Regions from separate parts of the Amphritea japonica ATCC BAA-1530 genome, predicted to be linked through region 1. Evidence: predicted binding sites of a transcription regulator. Region 1 holds the regulator's gene; the other holds the start of a gene.
The links. The regulator LexA, encoded in region 1, represses DNA repair genes until DNA is damaged. The targets are predictions, from matches to a motif close to TACTGTNTANNTANACAGTA.
Positions count from the first base shown of each region.

Region 2: a site for LexA is predicted at 3,755-3,774, ahead of umuD (translesion error-prone DNA polymerase V autoproteolytic subunit). Genes of this name have one in related genera too.

Region 1 is NZ_AP014545.1:2,048,460-2,056,521, forward strand. It holds gene AMJAP_RS09515 (protein adenylyltransferase SelO) at 1-817, opposite strand, end outside; gene rhlB (ATP-dependent RNA helicase RhlB) at 836-2,302, opposite strand; gene dinG (ATP-dependent DNA helicase DinG) at 2,265-4,385, opposite strand; gene lexA (transcriptional repressor LexA) at 4,515-5,120, shown strand; gene AMJAP_RS09535 (cell division inhibitor SulA) at 5,123-5,578, shown strand; gene AMJAP_RS09540 (hypothetical protein) at 5,639-5,911, opposite strand; gene AMJAP_RS09545 (DUF6586 family protein) at 5,957-6,481, opposite strand; gene topA (type I DNA topoisomerase) at 6,494-8,062, opposite strand, start outside.
Region 2 is NZ_AP014545.1:1,860,440-1,868,501, reverse strand. It holds gene AMJAP_RS08715 (hypothetical protein) at 1-56, opposite strand, end outside; gene AMJAP_RS08710 (site-2 protease family protein) at 95-1,183, opposite strand; gene AMJAP_RS08705 (glutathione S-transferase) at 1,305-1,970, shown strand; gene umuC (translesion error-prone DNA polymerase V subunit UmuC) at 2,035-3,297, opposite strand; gene umuD (translesion error-prone DNA polymerase V autoproteolytic subunit) at 3,303-3,740, opposite strand; gene AMJAP_RS08690 (dodecin) at 4,462-4,677, opposite strand; gene AMJAP_RS08685 (dienelactone hydrolase family protein) at 4,903-5,820, shown strand; gene AMJAP_RS08680 (MFS transporter) at 5,944-7,176, shown strand; gene AMJAP_RS08675 (two-component system sensor histidine kinase NtrB) at 7,414-8,062, shown strand, end outside.

The DNA of each region.
Region 1 (8,062 bases):
CATCCAAAAAACCAAACGGGCCATAATCAAGGGTAAAGCCCAGGATAGACATATTATCGCTATTCATTACACCATGACAAAAACCTACTGTTTGCCACTGAGCAATTAGTCTTGCAGTCCTTTCTACCACGACTGAAAACATTGCGAGATAGGGATTATCCATCTTTGCACAATCCGGATAATGATGTTCAATAACAAAATCAGCCAATTGTTTTAGCTGCTCCGGACGCCGGGTATAATAAAAATATTCAAAATGACCAAAGCGGATATGACTGGGGCAGATTCGCACCATACTGGCGGCGAATTCAATCGACTCACGATAGATCTGAGTTTCACTGCCAATGATGCAGAGTGCACGGCTTGTCGGTATACCTAATGTAGCTAAAGCTTCACTGCATAGGTATTCACGAATGACTGATCGCAGAGCAGCCCGGCCATCACCATGCCTTGAATAAGGTGTTTTACCACTGCCTTTGAGTTGTAACTCCCAACGCTGTCCATCACATCCTGTGACATCACCTAATAAAGCGGCTCTGCCATCTCCAAGTTGTGGTGTGTAACCACCAAACTGATGCCCTGAATAAACTGACGCGATGGGATTGCTGCCCACAAGGGGCTGGTGACCACCAAATCGATCACTGAGTTGTTCCGGGCTTGCCTGACAGGGGTCCAGCCCAATCAGGTCGGCAGCGTCAGTATTGAAAGCAACCAGATGCGGATTTTTAAGGGGCTGCAAGGAAACAGGGCTGTAAAAAGACTCGGGTAACTGACTGAACCGGCTTGCCAGCAATAGCTCATCCAAACCCTTCCGGCTCATTATCAGCGACCGTCGTTACTAGACAGGCTCAAGTAAGTTCGGGTCCGGATAGACACATTCCATCTTAACACCCGCCACTTCTTCAATCTCTGGTAGCAGAAAGGCATCATCTTCAGTTGCGAAACTGATCGAGGTTCCCTTAGATCCAGCCCTTCCGGTACGGCCGATACGATGCACATAATCATCAGCATCTTCCGGTAACGAATAGTTAATCACATGACTGATGGCATCAACATGAATACCGCGCCCAGCGACATCTGTAGCGACCAGAATGTTGATCCTTCCTTCGCGGAAATCTTCCAGGGTTTTCAAACGCTTTTGTTGAGCAATTTCACCAGACATCAACGCCGCTTTCAAACCATCCTTCTGTAACCGCTCGGCTAATCGACGGGTTTCATCACGGCGATTACCGAAAACAATAACCCGATGCAACTGATTAAGCTGCATAAAATTTCTCAATAGTTTGTATTTATCCTGCCTGGATACCAGATAAACCAACTGTTTTACCGAATCGGTGCTTTTCTGTTCCGGTGCAATCTCGATCACCTTGGCATCAACTGTCCATTGCTGCGCAAGGTTCATAATATCATCGGTAAATGTTGCGCTATAAAGTAACGTCTGACGATCACCTTTTCTCGGCGTGTGACGAATAATCGTGCGTACATCCGGGATAAAGCCCATGCTAAGCATGCGGTCTGCCTCGTCCAGCACCAACACTTCAACATCACCCAAATCTACTGAAGAGGAGCGAATAAAATCGATTAAACGGCCAGGGGTAGCAACAATAATATCAACAGGACGCACCGCAAGCTGCTTACGCTGCTTTTCATAATCCATGCCGCCCACCAGTGCTACCACACTGATGTCAGCGTACTTACCCGTCTCTTCTGCATCAGACGCAATCTGTAATGCCAGTTCACGGGTAGGCGCAATGATTAATGCACGAGGAACTCCTTTAGCAGCCTTATGCTCAAGCGGATAGTCCAGTAAATCCGTGATAATACTAATCAGAAACGCAGCAGTTTTACCCGTGCCGGTCTGGGCTTTACCGATCATATCCCTACCCTCAAGGGACTCAATCAGGGTTGCTGACTGAATATCAGAGCAGTATTTAAAATTAAGATCTGCTATCGCATGCATAACCGCATCCGGTAGATCAAAATCATGGAAACGTTGCTTTCCTTCTACAGGCTCTACCGGAAACTGATCACGACTCCAGGCCTTGGCTGGCTTTGGCTTCGCTTTTGAAGCTGAAACATTCTTGGTTGACCGAGAGCCCTCTTTAACAGGCTTATCTTTAGGCATTCGTTGAGACCTTTTTTCACCAGGCGCAGAAGAATCTTCATTAGTCGATCCGGCACCAGAGTCAGTTGCTGCAGGAACATTATCATCTGAACGCTTAAATATTTTTTTAACAAAGTCATACCTTATTCGCATCAGCGAACGGTTAGCTAATATTTCTTCGAAATGGAGGTAAGGAGTCAAGTAACTGCCGACCATAACGCCGGGTTACAACACGTCTATCCAGAAGTACAATCCGCCCCCTGTCCTGCTCCGTTCGCAGCAGCCGACCAGCGGCCTGGGTTAACCGTACCGATGCCATCGGCACCGACCATTCCATAAAAGGGTTACCCCCACGCTGTTCAATCCACTCAGCCATGGTGGCGTCAACCGGGTCATCCGGCACACTAAAGGGGATCTTAGTGATAATAACCTCAGTGAGATAATCACCGGGCAGATCAACACCTTCAGTAAAAGAGGCAAGGCCAAATATTACGCTGCCTCGCCCCTCATCGATCTCAACTTTATGGCGTTTCAGAATTTCATTCTTACTAAAATCACCCTGCGACAGAACCCTATTGTTGAGCTTTTCGTCCAGACTGGCAAGTACTGATCTCATCTGACGCCATGAACTGAACAGAACCAGCGTACCAGTATCGGTTTTAAGCTCAGAATTAAGGTAATCGCCAACGGCCTGAGTGTGCAATTCAGGGTCATTCGCTTCAACTTTCATTGAGGGTACATAGAGCTCTGCCGCATGATAGTGGTCAAACGGACTCGCCAGACTATGACAAGGCGTTTCCTGCGGCAGCCCAAGATCACCCAGAAGACGATCAAACCGCCCCAGTGCTGTCAGCGTGGCAGAGGTAACAACTGCCGCATAGCAATGCTGCCAAAGGTTCATTTGGAGCATCTCAGCAGCCGAGACCGGTGCTGTGCTGCACTCGAAATCATATCCCTGTGCGGTTTCGACAAGGCTAATCCAGCGCGCTGTCGGCGTGCTGTTCTCTGCATCAGGGTGACCCATTGATCGACCCAGACCCGTAATACTCTGCATCCGGGCCACCATCATACCCAGCCGGGGATACCAGCTTTCTGCCGGCTGACGATCGATCCCTCCGTCACCATCCAGCGATTCTTTCAGCAGATCAAGGATCATCTCCAACCGGGAAGCCATTCTTGCTGCAAGGTTTTCTACCTGTAAACCAAATTGCTTAACCTCCTCAGGAACAACTCCGCCAGTGTAACGAAAACGTTCCCGAGGCCTTTTGAAGGACTCATCCATCAGTACAGGTCTGATAAGTTCAGCCCAGTTATTGAGAACAACTTGCAAGTCTTCAGCGGGCTTTTGTAGCTGTTTAACATAATCAGCGAGTAGTTGTGGATTGCCTGTCTGATCGAGCATCTTACTTAACTGCTTAATATTACTCGCCAGCCAACGCTCGGTTGATTTAAGTCGGATATTAAAAGAAAAGTGACCACTGGCCTTATCAGACAGATGATGACCTTCATCGAAAATATAAATAGTTTCTGCGGGGTCAGGCAGAATTGCACCACCGCCTAATGCGAGGTCGGCCAGAACAATATCGTGGTTAGCGATGACGCATTCGACCTGATCCAGATCTTTACGCGCTTTAAAAAAGCTACAGGCTGAAAAATTACTACAACGACGATTGGTACATTGAAGGTGATCGCTGGTTAAAGGCCTCCAGTCTTCTTCACTTATATCCTGACTCAGGTTATCCCTATCACCATCCCAACGGCCTGCCGCAAACTCATTCAGCAAACTTTTATAAAACTCGACCGTCTCAGTATCTAATCGTAAAGCCAACTCGTCTTCATACAGTGCCTGCTGTCCCGTTGAGCCATTAGCATCCAGATGCTGTTCCGCTTTGCTGATACAAAAATATCGACCCCGCCCTTTTGCCAGAGCAAAAGTAACAGACAGGCCTGCGTGTTCAGCCACCTCTGGCAGGTCTTTATTAAGCAACTGCTCCTGCAGAGCAACCGTTGCTGTAGAGAGAACAACTTTCTTACCCTTCGCCTTTGCAATAGGTAAGACCGCCAACAGATAACCGATGGTTTTACCTGTACCGGTACCCGCTTCAATCACACTGATGTGTTTTTCACCGAGACGATGAGACTTTTCATCTTCAAGGATAGCACCAAGCACCTTAGCAACCTCGGCAATCATTTGCTTCTGCCCCATACGTGGTTTCAGCTGACGGCTATCTAAAAAACGCCGGTACGCTCCCTGTATCTCTTTTTTTATCTCTTCTGAAAGCACCTAACCGCCCTAATACGCTTTAACCACGTGCATTCTAGCAATAATACTGGATAAATAGACAGAAAAAAGTTTACAAAGCCAAAATACTGTATATAGTTACAGCTACTGGATAAAAAAACAGAGTTCATCATGAAACTGACACAACGCCAAACAGATGTACTTGAATGCATTAAACACTGCATTAGCACTACCGGCTATCCGCCTACCCGTGCTGATATTGCTAAAGCGCTGGGGTTTAAATCAGCCAACGCTGCGGAGGAACACCTCAAGGCCCTTGCCCGTAAAGGAGCCATTGAAATGATCCCCGGCACCTCACGGGGAATCCGTATTCCAGGGTTTGATGATGAAGAGCCCGGCCTCCCAATCGTCGGGCAGGTTGCAGCTGGAGAGCCGATTCTGGCGCAAGAGAATGTCGAAGATAGAATTACAATCGCATCAGACTTCTTCCATCCCCCTGCAGACTACCTGTTGAAGGTACGGGGTACGAGTATGAAAGATGTCGGCATCATGGACGGTGACTTATTAGCCGTACATCAATGCCAGACCGCAAAAGATGGCGAGATCGTTGTCGCCCGAATAGACAACGATGTCACCGTCAAACGCTTTAAGCGCGAAGGTAACATCGTGTACCTAGTTGCAGAAAACGAAGAGTTCGAGCCCATTGTAGTCAACCTGCAAGAACAGGAACTATCAATCGAAGGCCTCGGGGTCGGAGTTATCAGAAGAGGACAGTAATCATGTTGCAAGCAGTTAGCAAACTCACCCGTTCAGAGCCCGTTCTACCCAGCTTAATCCGTCCGATTGCCCCGCAGGCTGATCATTCCGGACTGGCTGGAAAAGTGACCGAAATCGTTCTACAGAACAGTGATTTCGAGCAGATGACTATGCTACTGCCCTTGCTTGCACAGCTAAGTAACGATGATCGCTGGTTTGCCTGGATCGCACCGCCCACAACACTACCTAAAGACCTGCTCGAAGCAGCGGGTATTGACTTAAATAAAGTCATGTTACTTCAACCCGATCAGGGGCACTCAACTTACCAACTGGCTTGCCAGGCACTAAAAGCCGGAACATGCCATGCCGTTATCAGCTGGCCTGGCGCGCTCAGCAGCGCTGAGCTTAGTGGACTTGAAGATGCCGCCGAGAATGGCCAAAGCCACGGGATAGTCATTCGCGATCGAAGGGCTGCTTAGATACACACACAAAAAAACAGCGCATCGGCGCTGTTTTTTTTACGCAATTATAAATACTTGCTAGTGAATAACATGATGCTGGGATTCATTTTCATCTTCAGGCTCTGAGTCTAAAGCATCCGCGGCACCCGCAGCTTTAACATTCAGATCAGAGATCATATGAATTCCTGCGGTCAACATCACTTTAGCGACATCAATACACTCATCATCCAACTGCGCTCTGACATCATCAGAAAAACAGATCCGCATGATAGGTTCATCATCTGAATCAGCTCTGCGCAACGCGATCTGACCATTCTCCAGCTCAATTATTTCAAGAAACATATCTGACATAACTATCTCAATATAACCTTTAATGAAGCTTCAATTAGCTCTCGATCACCATTCCTGCATACCTACACGCAGACGCTCGATCAACGCTTTAAACTGACCAAACCACTCCTGATACTCACGAATGATATCGCCATCTTCTGCATGATTCGGATTAATCTGCATCACATGTATCTCTGATACACTCTCAGCCTGCCCAGCTGACGCCTGGTGATCCTCTGCACGCCAACAGCCTTTATAAGCCGCCAGCAAATGGTGCAACCAACTTTCAGGATCATTATGGAGTTGCTGTAGCTCTGCAACCTCAGGTGCCTCAAGCCCCTGAGACTCCATCTGCTCAACCAGCTGACTCAGCTTAGTAATCCGGTTAGCATCAAAACTGTACTGCTCCGCAATCTCTCGCAACAAAGAGCTATAGGCCGATACCATATGAAACAATACCGACTCGTTATAGGACTCGATCAGAGCATGCTTACTCCAACCAGTTGATTCCTGTGCCGCTTTAAGCGCATCCAGATGGATACGGGTAAAGTTTAACTTCTGATTGGTACGGGTAAGATAAACGCCACTCATTCGAGTCTCCGATTATTTCTTTTTTGTCGCTTTCTTCTTCGCTTTAGCAGCTTCAATGCTCCAACTGCCACCGGTATAGAATGCACGCCAGCCAGTGGCTTTGCCATTGACTTCCGTCATAACGTACTGCTCTTTTGTTTTACGACTATAACGGACAACTGTTGGGTTACCTTCGTCATCGGCAACCGGCGCACTGAAGAGGAATTTATACTTAGGATCAATTTCCCCTTTATGCGGCAACAACTCAGCGACTTTAGGTGCGCGAGTTTCCCGCTTACGGGGGAACTGACTGGCCGCAAGAAACAGCCCTGATGCACCATCCCGCAAGATAAAGGTATCTTCAACATTGTCACAAGCCAGTTCAGGCATAGGTACAGGATCCATTTTCGGCGGCGCTGCTTCTCCACTTCGCAATAACTTACGAGTATTTTTACAGGTCTCACTTGTGCAACCAAAGAACTTGCCAAACCGACCGGTTTTAAGTTGCATCTCAGCGCCACACTTATCGCAGTCAAGCACTGGGCCATCATAGCCTTTAATCTTAAAGCTACCCTGCTCTACCTCAAAACCGGCACAGTCAGGATTATTACCGCAGATATGCAACTTACGCTGCTCATCGATAAGATAACTATCCATCGCGGTATCACAGATCTTACAACGATGTTTATTACGCAGAATCCGCGACTCTTCTTCTTCATCTCCATCAACACTGACCACTTCATCGCCGTGCACAAGATTCATCGTGCTTTTACAGCGTTCTTTGGGTGGTAGCGAGTATCCGGAACATCCCAGGAAAACACCTGTAGTACCGGTACGAATCATCATCTTACGCTCACAACTCGGGCAAGGAATGTCCGTTTCGGTTGGTTCGTTCAGGCGCATTCCCGTTTCCGCATGCTGCGCCTGCTCCAAACGATTGCTGAAGCCCTGGTAGAACTGATTCAACAACTCTTTCCAATCAGCACTACCCGTTGCGATATCATCCAGCGATTCTTCCATTCTGGCAGTAAAGCCAAAATCCATCAGATCCGTAAAATTCTCGACCAGTCGCTCAGTAACAATATCACCCATTTTCTGAGCATAGAAACGACGATTTTGAACCTCTACGTAGCCTCGATCCTGAATTGTTGAGATGATCGACGCATAAGTAGAGGGTCGACCTATACCTTTTTTCTCCAGCTCTTTAACCAGACTGGCCTCAGTGAAACGAGGAGCAGGTTTCGTAAAGTGCTGTTTAGGATCCAGCTTTTGAACCTGTAATACATCTCCAGGCTGCACATCCGGCAGAATGACATCTTCATCCTTACCGCGACTGTTAAACACCTTAGTGTAACCGTCAAAGCGCAAAATACGCCCTTTCGTGCGTAACTCGAAATCGCCTGCGGTAACGGTGACCCGCGTACTGGTATAAAGCGCCGGCGTCATTTGACAAGCAACAAACTGACGACGAATCAACTCATACAAGCGCTCAGCGTCCCGCTCCATCCCTTTTAGAGATGTCGCCTCTATTGACACGTCTGAGGGCCGGATCGCTTCATGAGCCTCCTGAGCGCCCTCTTTGCTGCTATAGGAATTAGGCTT
Region 2 (8,062 bases), 190 kb from region 1:
CGTTTGTGGCGCAAATCATCACGCTTACTATTGATGTCGACAACCTTATCACTCATATATGAACACTCGTTGAATCTCAGGGCTTACCAGCAGTTTAGCTCTGTAGCACCTTCAACGGAAGCCCCAGCAGCGCATCACCCATACCATGAAAATACCAGATTATCGCAGTCAGCCCCCCCAGAGTAAGACTGTACCAGAGTGCAGAGACGATCTGGCCGTAGCGATCCAGAGGCAACAGCAGGCTATGATGTCGACCTCGCCACTCAAAAAATACCTCCACACTGCCAATAATCAGCAGAAAGCCCAGTAACGCCAAACCAAAGTAATAACTTAACCATATTCCACCAGCAGCTGCGGCTCCACAGACTAACAGTCCGGCCAGCGAATTCATTGAAAAAGCGATACTCTTCAGCACATGGCCGCCATCCAGTGGCAGAATAGGTAACAAATTAAACAGGTTCAGCAAAGCATTAAAGGCGCTTAAACCGGCAAAGAACATAGAACCCGTCACCCAGTAGGCAATCAGGCTTAGCAGAGAGAGTCCTAAGCCGAAAAAGGGCCCCATCAGGGAGATACACACATCCTGCCAGCGAGTATTAATCCGCTCATCACTGAGCGCAAGGCCGCCAACAAAAGGAATAAGGTAGATCCCTTTTGTTTTTAAGCCGAAGTGTTTCATCGCTCTGATATGCCCATATTCATGTACAACAAGGCAAAAGATTAGTGCCAGGGCAAAAGGGATCGAGAAAAACCAGGAGTAAGCAGCCAGACTTGCGCCGGCCATCACGACTTTTATAACTTTGGCGCTCTTGAGCAGCTTTAAGCCCAGTGCCCCAAGTCCAATAATACTGAACGACCGCTTTTCCTGACGAATAGGCGCCTGAGGCACCTGCTTTTCCATCAGTTCGCGACCATGCTCTCCGTCCGCAACCAGCTGTTCACCCATATAGAAACGGTAACTGACCTTTACCGGATCCCATAACACCTCTGTTTCCAGCCGGCACTGCAGGGTTTCACCTTGCTTATTCTGTAACTCAAACTGATGTTCGCTGATGCCATCAAAATCGCTGCCCGCATCACGCCGGGAGATCGGCGTGTTATTCCAGAACAACAATTGCCAGCCTGCCATTGAGCCTTCCAGCCGCAGGCTCTGCCCCTGGCAATCCAGATTAAGTAATTCCACATCCGTTTCCTAAAATTAGATATTGGCGGGCATAGTTGCATAACTGAGTAGCAGTTTAAAGTGACTTCTTCTGCCAATCCGCTAGACTGCGGTTTTTGTCATCTGCTGTACACACAATCTTATGAACACAAAGCACCCCATACTCTATTCTTTTCGTCGCTGCCCCTATGCGATTCGTGCCCGGTTAGCCATTGCAGGTAGCGAGCTGGCAGTTGAGCTGCGCGAAGTTGTACTGAAAGAGAAACCCTCAGCGATGCTGGAGATCTCTCCCAAAGGCACGGTGCCGGTTTTACACTTAGCTGAGGGCAGGGTGATCGATGAAAGTCGGGATATTATGCGCTGGGCTGTGCGACAGAACGACCCTCATAACTGGCTCTGTAGTGATAGCCCCGATCTGTTATGGCAGATTGAAGGTTTGATTCAAGAGAATGACTTTGTATTCAAGCAGCACCTGGACCGTTACAAATACTTTGAGCGTCATCCGAATCATCCGCAGCATTACTATCGGGAGCAATGTGAAGTCACGCTGGTTAAACTCGAACGGTTGCTGCAGGCGCATAGCTTTCTCGTGGGAGAGCACTGTAGTCTGGCGGATATGGCGATCTTTCCTTTTATCCGACAATTCGCCCATGTTGACCGAGACTGGTTTTATGCCGCGTCATATCCAGCCCTGCAACGCTGGCTTAAGCATCACCTGGAATCTCCTCTCTTTACCGTTGTAATGCATAAATTCACACCCTGGAAAGAGGGTGATACGCCGCTATTATTTCCAGACAAAAGCCTATAAATCAGATTAATAAAACAACTTAATTTATTGTTAATGAAGCAATAATATTCATGCTTTTATTGCTTCAGGATTTCACCCGGGGCAGCTGATTCCAGCGGGTAGTGTAGGCAGGAGACAGTCGATTGCGTTGCATCTGCCACCCGGTGCTCAGCATCTCTCCGGCAAAACGAATCTGACCATGACTACCCTGATTGATGCTATCGACTACCTGCATTAAACGCATTGCGACAGGTGTTTCTGGTGCATCAAATAGTGAGGGCTGAAAGTGCCCGGGGAGATACAAGTCGGATAGCATTATGCCCGCCTTCATATAACGGCAATCGGACTGCCAGATCGATTTCAATAATTTCATAGCAGTACCACAGAGTCGTCGTGAATCAGCACTGGGGACACTCAGAATCCGACTGGCACTATTACTATAGAATCGCTCATGCTGACTATGTGGGTTGGTACGGATAAAAACAGTGACCACTCTGGCTAAGCTACCTTGCTCCCGCAGCTTTTCCGCTGCCCTTGCCGAATATTGAGCAATCGCAGCGCGCATATCTTTGTACTCTGTAATGCGACGAGCAAAAGAACGACTACAAAGTATCTGTTGACGGGGAGGTGGGCAGGTCTCAAGATCCATACAGGACTGGCCGTTCAGTTCCCGGACAGTGCGTTCCAGCGTGACGGAGTAATGATTGCGAATCCACCCGGGATCGCAGTCAGCCAGCGCTAAAGCGGTACTGACACCTTGCTGCTTAAGTCGTCGCGACAAACGCCGACCCACGCCCCAGACTTCCTGTACGGGTAGCAAGCTAAGTAAACGTCGTTGCCGTTGTGGGTCACTCAGGTCTACCACACCCAGGGTCGCCGGATACTGCTTCGCGGCATGATTAGCGAGCTTCGCCAGTGTTTTTGTCGGCGCGATACCCACACAGACATGAATGCCGGTATATTGATACACCAGCAGCTTCAGCTGCTGCCCATAATCAACCAGCGAGTAATTAGCTTCGAGCCCGCTAAGATCAAGAAAAGCTTCGTCGATCGAGTAGACTTCAAGTGCCGGGGCCTGCTGTTCCAGAACACTCATAACCCGGGCGGATATATCACCGTAGAGAGCATAGTTTGAGGAGAATACCGCAACATTTTCCCGGTCAATCTGCTCCTGTACCTGAAACAGCGGAACCGCCATCTTTATACCCAGTTGTTTAGCCTCTGCACTACGAGCGACTACGCAGCCATCGTTATTCGACAGCACCACAATAGGTCTGCCTTGCAGATCTGGCCGGAATAATCGCTCACAACTGGCGTAGAAGTTATTACAGTCAACCAGCGCATACACTGACACTAACCCCGCTGGCGAACAGAGTGGACTACCGTTGTAACCACACCAAACAGTTCGAGAGTGCTTTCTGCGTCTAACCGAATCGGCGCATAGGCCGGGTTGTGCGCCAATAATTGCAGAGCAGGGCGAGTGCTCAACTCTTTCACGGTAAACTCCCCATCAAGGCAGGCTATTACTATATCCCCGTGTAGCGCCTTTAATGAACGGTCCACCACCAGCACATCGCCAGAGAAAATACCGACCCCTTCCATCGAGTCGCCATCGGCCCGGACAAAATAGGTTGCCGCTGGATGCTGAACACAGAGATCATTCAAATCCAGAGTTCGTTCGATGTAATCTTGTGCGGGGGAGGGAAAGCCTGCTGCGACACCATTCATAAACAAGGGTAGGGCAACAGGAGCAGAAGGACGCAAGTAACGCCCTAGCCATGAAATCTGCATAATTAGATAAACCATACTGTATATATAAACAGTATATTAGTAACAGCCAGTCGCTGAGTAAAGCTGTTTTATCAAAGCTATCTGGAAATAATCCGACATGCTGTATTATAAATACATAATACATATTTTGTTTTATATAAATACCCTGCACTATTGCCGGTGTGAATCAGGGAGAGAATAGCCCCACAGACGGTATCCAATAACAAGAGTATTAACAGTCCACCAGACGATATTCTCTCTATGGCAGGGTAGTCGTCCCTAAAAAGGGATCACCACTCACAGGGCTATTTCGCTACCTTTGGAAGAGCGTTATTAGCGGAAGCTGTTACTTATATTAAGGCTGGGGCCAACACTATTGTTGTTTAACTTTAGGTCCTTTTCAGGCTAAGCTGCTTACTGAAAACAACATACCAATATCGCTATAACAACGGGCTATTGCCCTTTCTATAGGAGCCTGGATATAACTTTTTATTCGACATAGCAGCGTAAAAGAGGTGTACCGTTTCTTATAGATATTCAGTGGCTGTTGATAGCAACCGGGATGATAGAGGTGCAGACTATACTGCGCTCCAGAGACGAGGATGCCAGAATTAAATTAGCGTCCAAAACCCCAAAAAACACCCCATAAACAAAAGCTATCATAAGTTAAACTATATTATAGGTAACCTTATTATCCATTTGTTTTATAAAGAATTAGATTCTCTATTTAATTCTGGTATTTTTAGCTATTTTCGAGCCTGAACCCTACCTTGATAGTCACTTGGAAGTGCCCGATTTTACCATTTTCAACATGCCCTCGTGTTTCAACTACCTCAAACCAGTCAATATTTTTTAGCGACTTATTGCACTCTGCCAGTGCGTTACGAATCGCATCATCGGTTCCCGTTGCAGAAGAACCAACGATCTCAATTTTCTTATAAGTATGATGATCAGACATAACCTTTATTCCCTTATATTTATGACGAGCAATAAATATAAGCGTAGTAGAAAAACAGCATCGATACGGCGTTATGTTTGAAATAATGATTCAGCTGAGCTCCTGTACTGCAAAAAGCCACTCACTAGCGAAGCTAATTGATCAATAACAGCGACGCGGTTATCTGCGACATAGACTATATTTTTAAAACCTCCCGGATAACCCGCCTCTCAAAAGGAGCCCGTCATGCATAAGAACAACAGTCCAGCCTCTACCATTAACATTCCGCAAGAAGCATTTGACTGGTATGACGAGTACGCCCACGGGGATATTGATAGGCGAACCTTCCTGAAACGGCTCGGCACACTGGGCATCGCCGGACTTACCCTCAGCTCTATTTCCGGGGTATTACTGCCCGACTATGCGCTGGCAGAACAGGTCTCTTTCAATGATCCTGATATCAAAGCAAGCTATCTGGCTTTTGCTTCACCTGAAGGACATAAAACTGGACGCGGGTATTTCGTTGTGCCCACCGGAGTGGGAGCGGAAACACCTGCACCAGCAGTACTGGTCGCCCATGAGAACCGGGGGTTAAATCCTTATATAGAAGATGTGGCTCGACGCTTAGCCAAAGCGGGGTTTGTGGCTTTTGCACCGGATGCTCTGTACCCGCTAGGGGGCTATCCGGGCAATGATGATGAAGGCAGGGCGATGCAGAAAACCCTGGAGCGAAACAAAATAGAAGCCGATTTTGCGGCGGCAGCAAAAATGCTGACCACACATGCACTGACAACGGATAAACTGGGTATGGTGGGCTTCTGCTTTGGCGGCTATCTGACCAATCAATTATCCGCCATGCTACCCGACACTATCGACGCTGCAGCGCCTTATTACGGTACGCCACCAAAACTTGATATTGCCAATATTAAAGCCCCTTTACAGCTACATTTTGCAGGACTGGATAAGCGGGTTAATAATTACTGGCCCAGTTATGAAGCCGCCCTGAAAACAGCAAAAACAGAATACACCGCACATGTGTACCCGGATGTGAACCATGGTTTTCATAATGACTCTACCGCTCGTTACCATGAAGGCAGCGCAGAACTAGCCTGGCAGCGTACCCTGGCATTCTTTAATCAACACCTAAACCAGAGCGGGGGATGATAACCAAAGGTTGACTACCAGGGTGTTGAGATCAAAAGAGAAACTGATAGAAAGCAGTGCTCTGTCGGGCGTATACTGGGGCCCATAGCCGCACTTAAACCACCTCTCTTTGAATAAATCTATATGCCGAGCCACGTAAAACTATTCAGTCTGTTCGTTGTTGCCGCTTGTTTGATACTGGCTGTCAATTTTGGACTGCGCTCATCAATGGGGTTCTTTATGGCGCCCATCTCCGGTGAATTCGGCTATGGACGTGAAGTATTCGCCTTCTCTTTAGCTTTACAAAATCTCTGCTGGGGTCTTTTTCAACCGTTTACAGGGGCGTTTGCGGATCGGTTTGGCACTTTCAGAACCTTAATTATCGGCACGCTGATATATGCACTGGGCATCTACCTGACCGCTACTGCTGACAGTGCCTGGGCGCTTCACAGTGGTGCCGGCATTCTGATCGGCATGGGCATTGCCGGAACAGGTTTTGGCGTTATTCTGCCAGCCCTGGCGCGAATGGTGGCACCGGAAAAGCGAGCTTTCGCACTGGGACTGGGTACTGCGGCGGGGTCCGCAGGACAGCTAATAATCATCCCGGTCGCACAGGCATTTATTGCCAGCTATGGCTGGCAGACCGCTTTGTTACTGATGGCAGGCGGGGCGCTCTGTATGCTGGTACTAGCCACGCCTTTTCGCAATGACTCAGCGGCAAACGAAGCTGATATGGATACCTCTTCACAGTCGCTTAAAGAAGCTCTGCAAGAAGCGGGAGGCCATTTACACTATTGGTTACTGATTGCTGGATTTTTTGTTTGCGGCTTTCAGCTTGCGTTTATAACGGTGCACATGCCGTCATTTTTGACGGATAACGGCTTTGATGCCTCAGTCGCAGTCACCAGCCTGTCGCTGATCGGGTTATTTAATATTTTTGGCTGCTTACTGTTTGGCGCCTGGTCGGGTCGTTACTCAAAGAAAAACCTACTGGGTATTATCTATGCGCTTCGCGCCGTGGTCATAGCGCTGTTTATGTTACTGCCCATCACAACAACCTCCGTATACCTGTTCTCAATTGCTACCGGCTTTCTCTGGCTGGCAACGGTGCCGGCAACCTCGGGGCTGGTCGCACAGATGTTTGGCCTTAAACACATGGGAACCCTGTACGGTATCGTTTTTCTGAATCACCAGCTAGGCTCATTCACGGGTGTATGGATAGGCGGTTATATGTTCGATCAAACCGGTAGCTATAATAGTGTTTGGTGGGCAGCGGCAGGGATCGCTTTAATAACGGCCATCATTCATATCTTTATCGATGAGCGCCCGGTAAAACGTTTACGTCAAAAGCACTGCAACAGATTATCAGCAACCTGAGTCAGTTATGCAGACTTTAATGCCCAGCTATCTCTCTATAGAGAAAGGGGAAAAGCAGCTCCTTCAAATAAAGGAGGGGGTTAATAACAACATCGGCCCTCAATCCTATAGACTAGGGGCTATCGAAATCCGGCTAAGGCTATATTCAGGCCCTTAAAGCACTATGATTCTTATCGCTCAGTAATTATTATGGCAGAACGACCTCTCTGTTATTCACCAGGACTCGTTAAAATACATATGACTAAACATGCATTCTTGTTACTCGCACTCTGCTTACAGAGCCCATGGGCAGCCGCTGGCGTCGACTGGTTTAAAGATGAAGATGGCAAAACTAAGTGGCAGCATCTGGCTAACTTCAGTAGCGCAACACTTATCATTATTCTATCGATCACGGCGATATACCTGCTGATCTACAGCCGCCGCGCCCATAAAGCTAATCGTGAATTAACGACGATTAAGCAAGAGCTTGAGCAGCGGGTCAAAGAACGTACCGCTACCATTGATGAGTCCAACAAGAAACTTACAGAGAGTAATCAGTTACTGGAGTCTGAAGTTTCGCAGCACGTAATCACGTCAGAACAGTTACGGGCGTCTGAGTCCTATATAAAAGACATACTCACATCGATGCCGCTGATGCTGGTCGGCCTGAATAAAGAGGGCCAGGTAACCCAATGGAACAGACGGGTTGAAGAGCTGTCAGGGGTTTCGTCTGAAAAAGCGCTTGGCAAAACCTTATGGGAAGCTTACCCAACCATGACTGTGGTGCCAGAACATATCCAGCAGGCTATTGAACAGAACAAAACGATTCACCTGAAACAGAGCCTTCGCAGCCTGTCTCATTTCGACATTACCATCTACCCATTGCAAGGCCCTGAAGCCGGCGTTG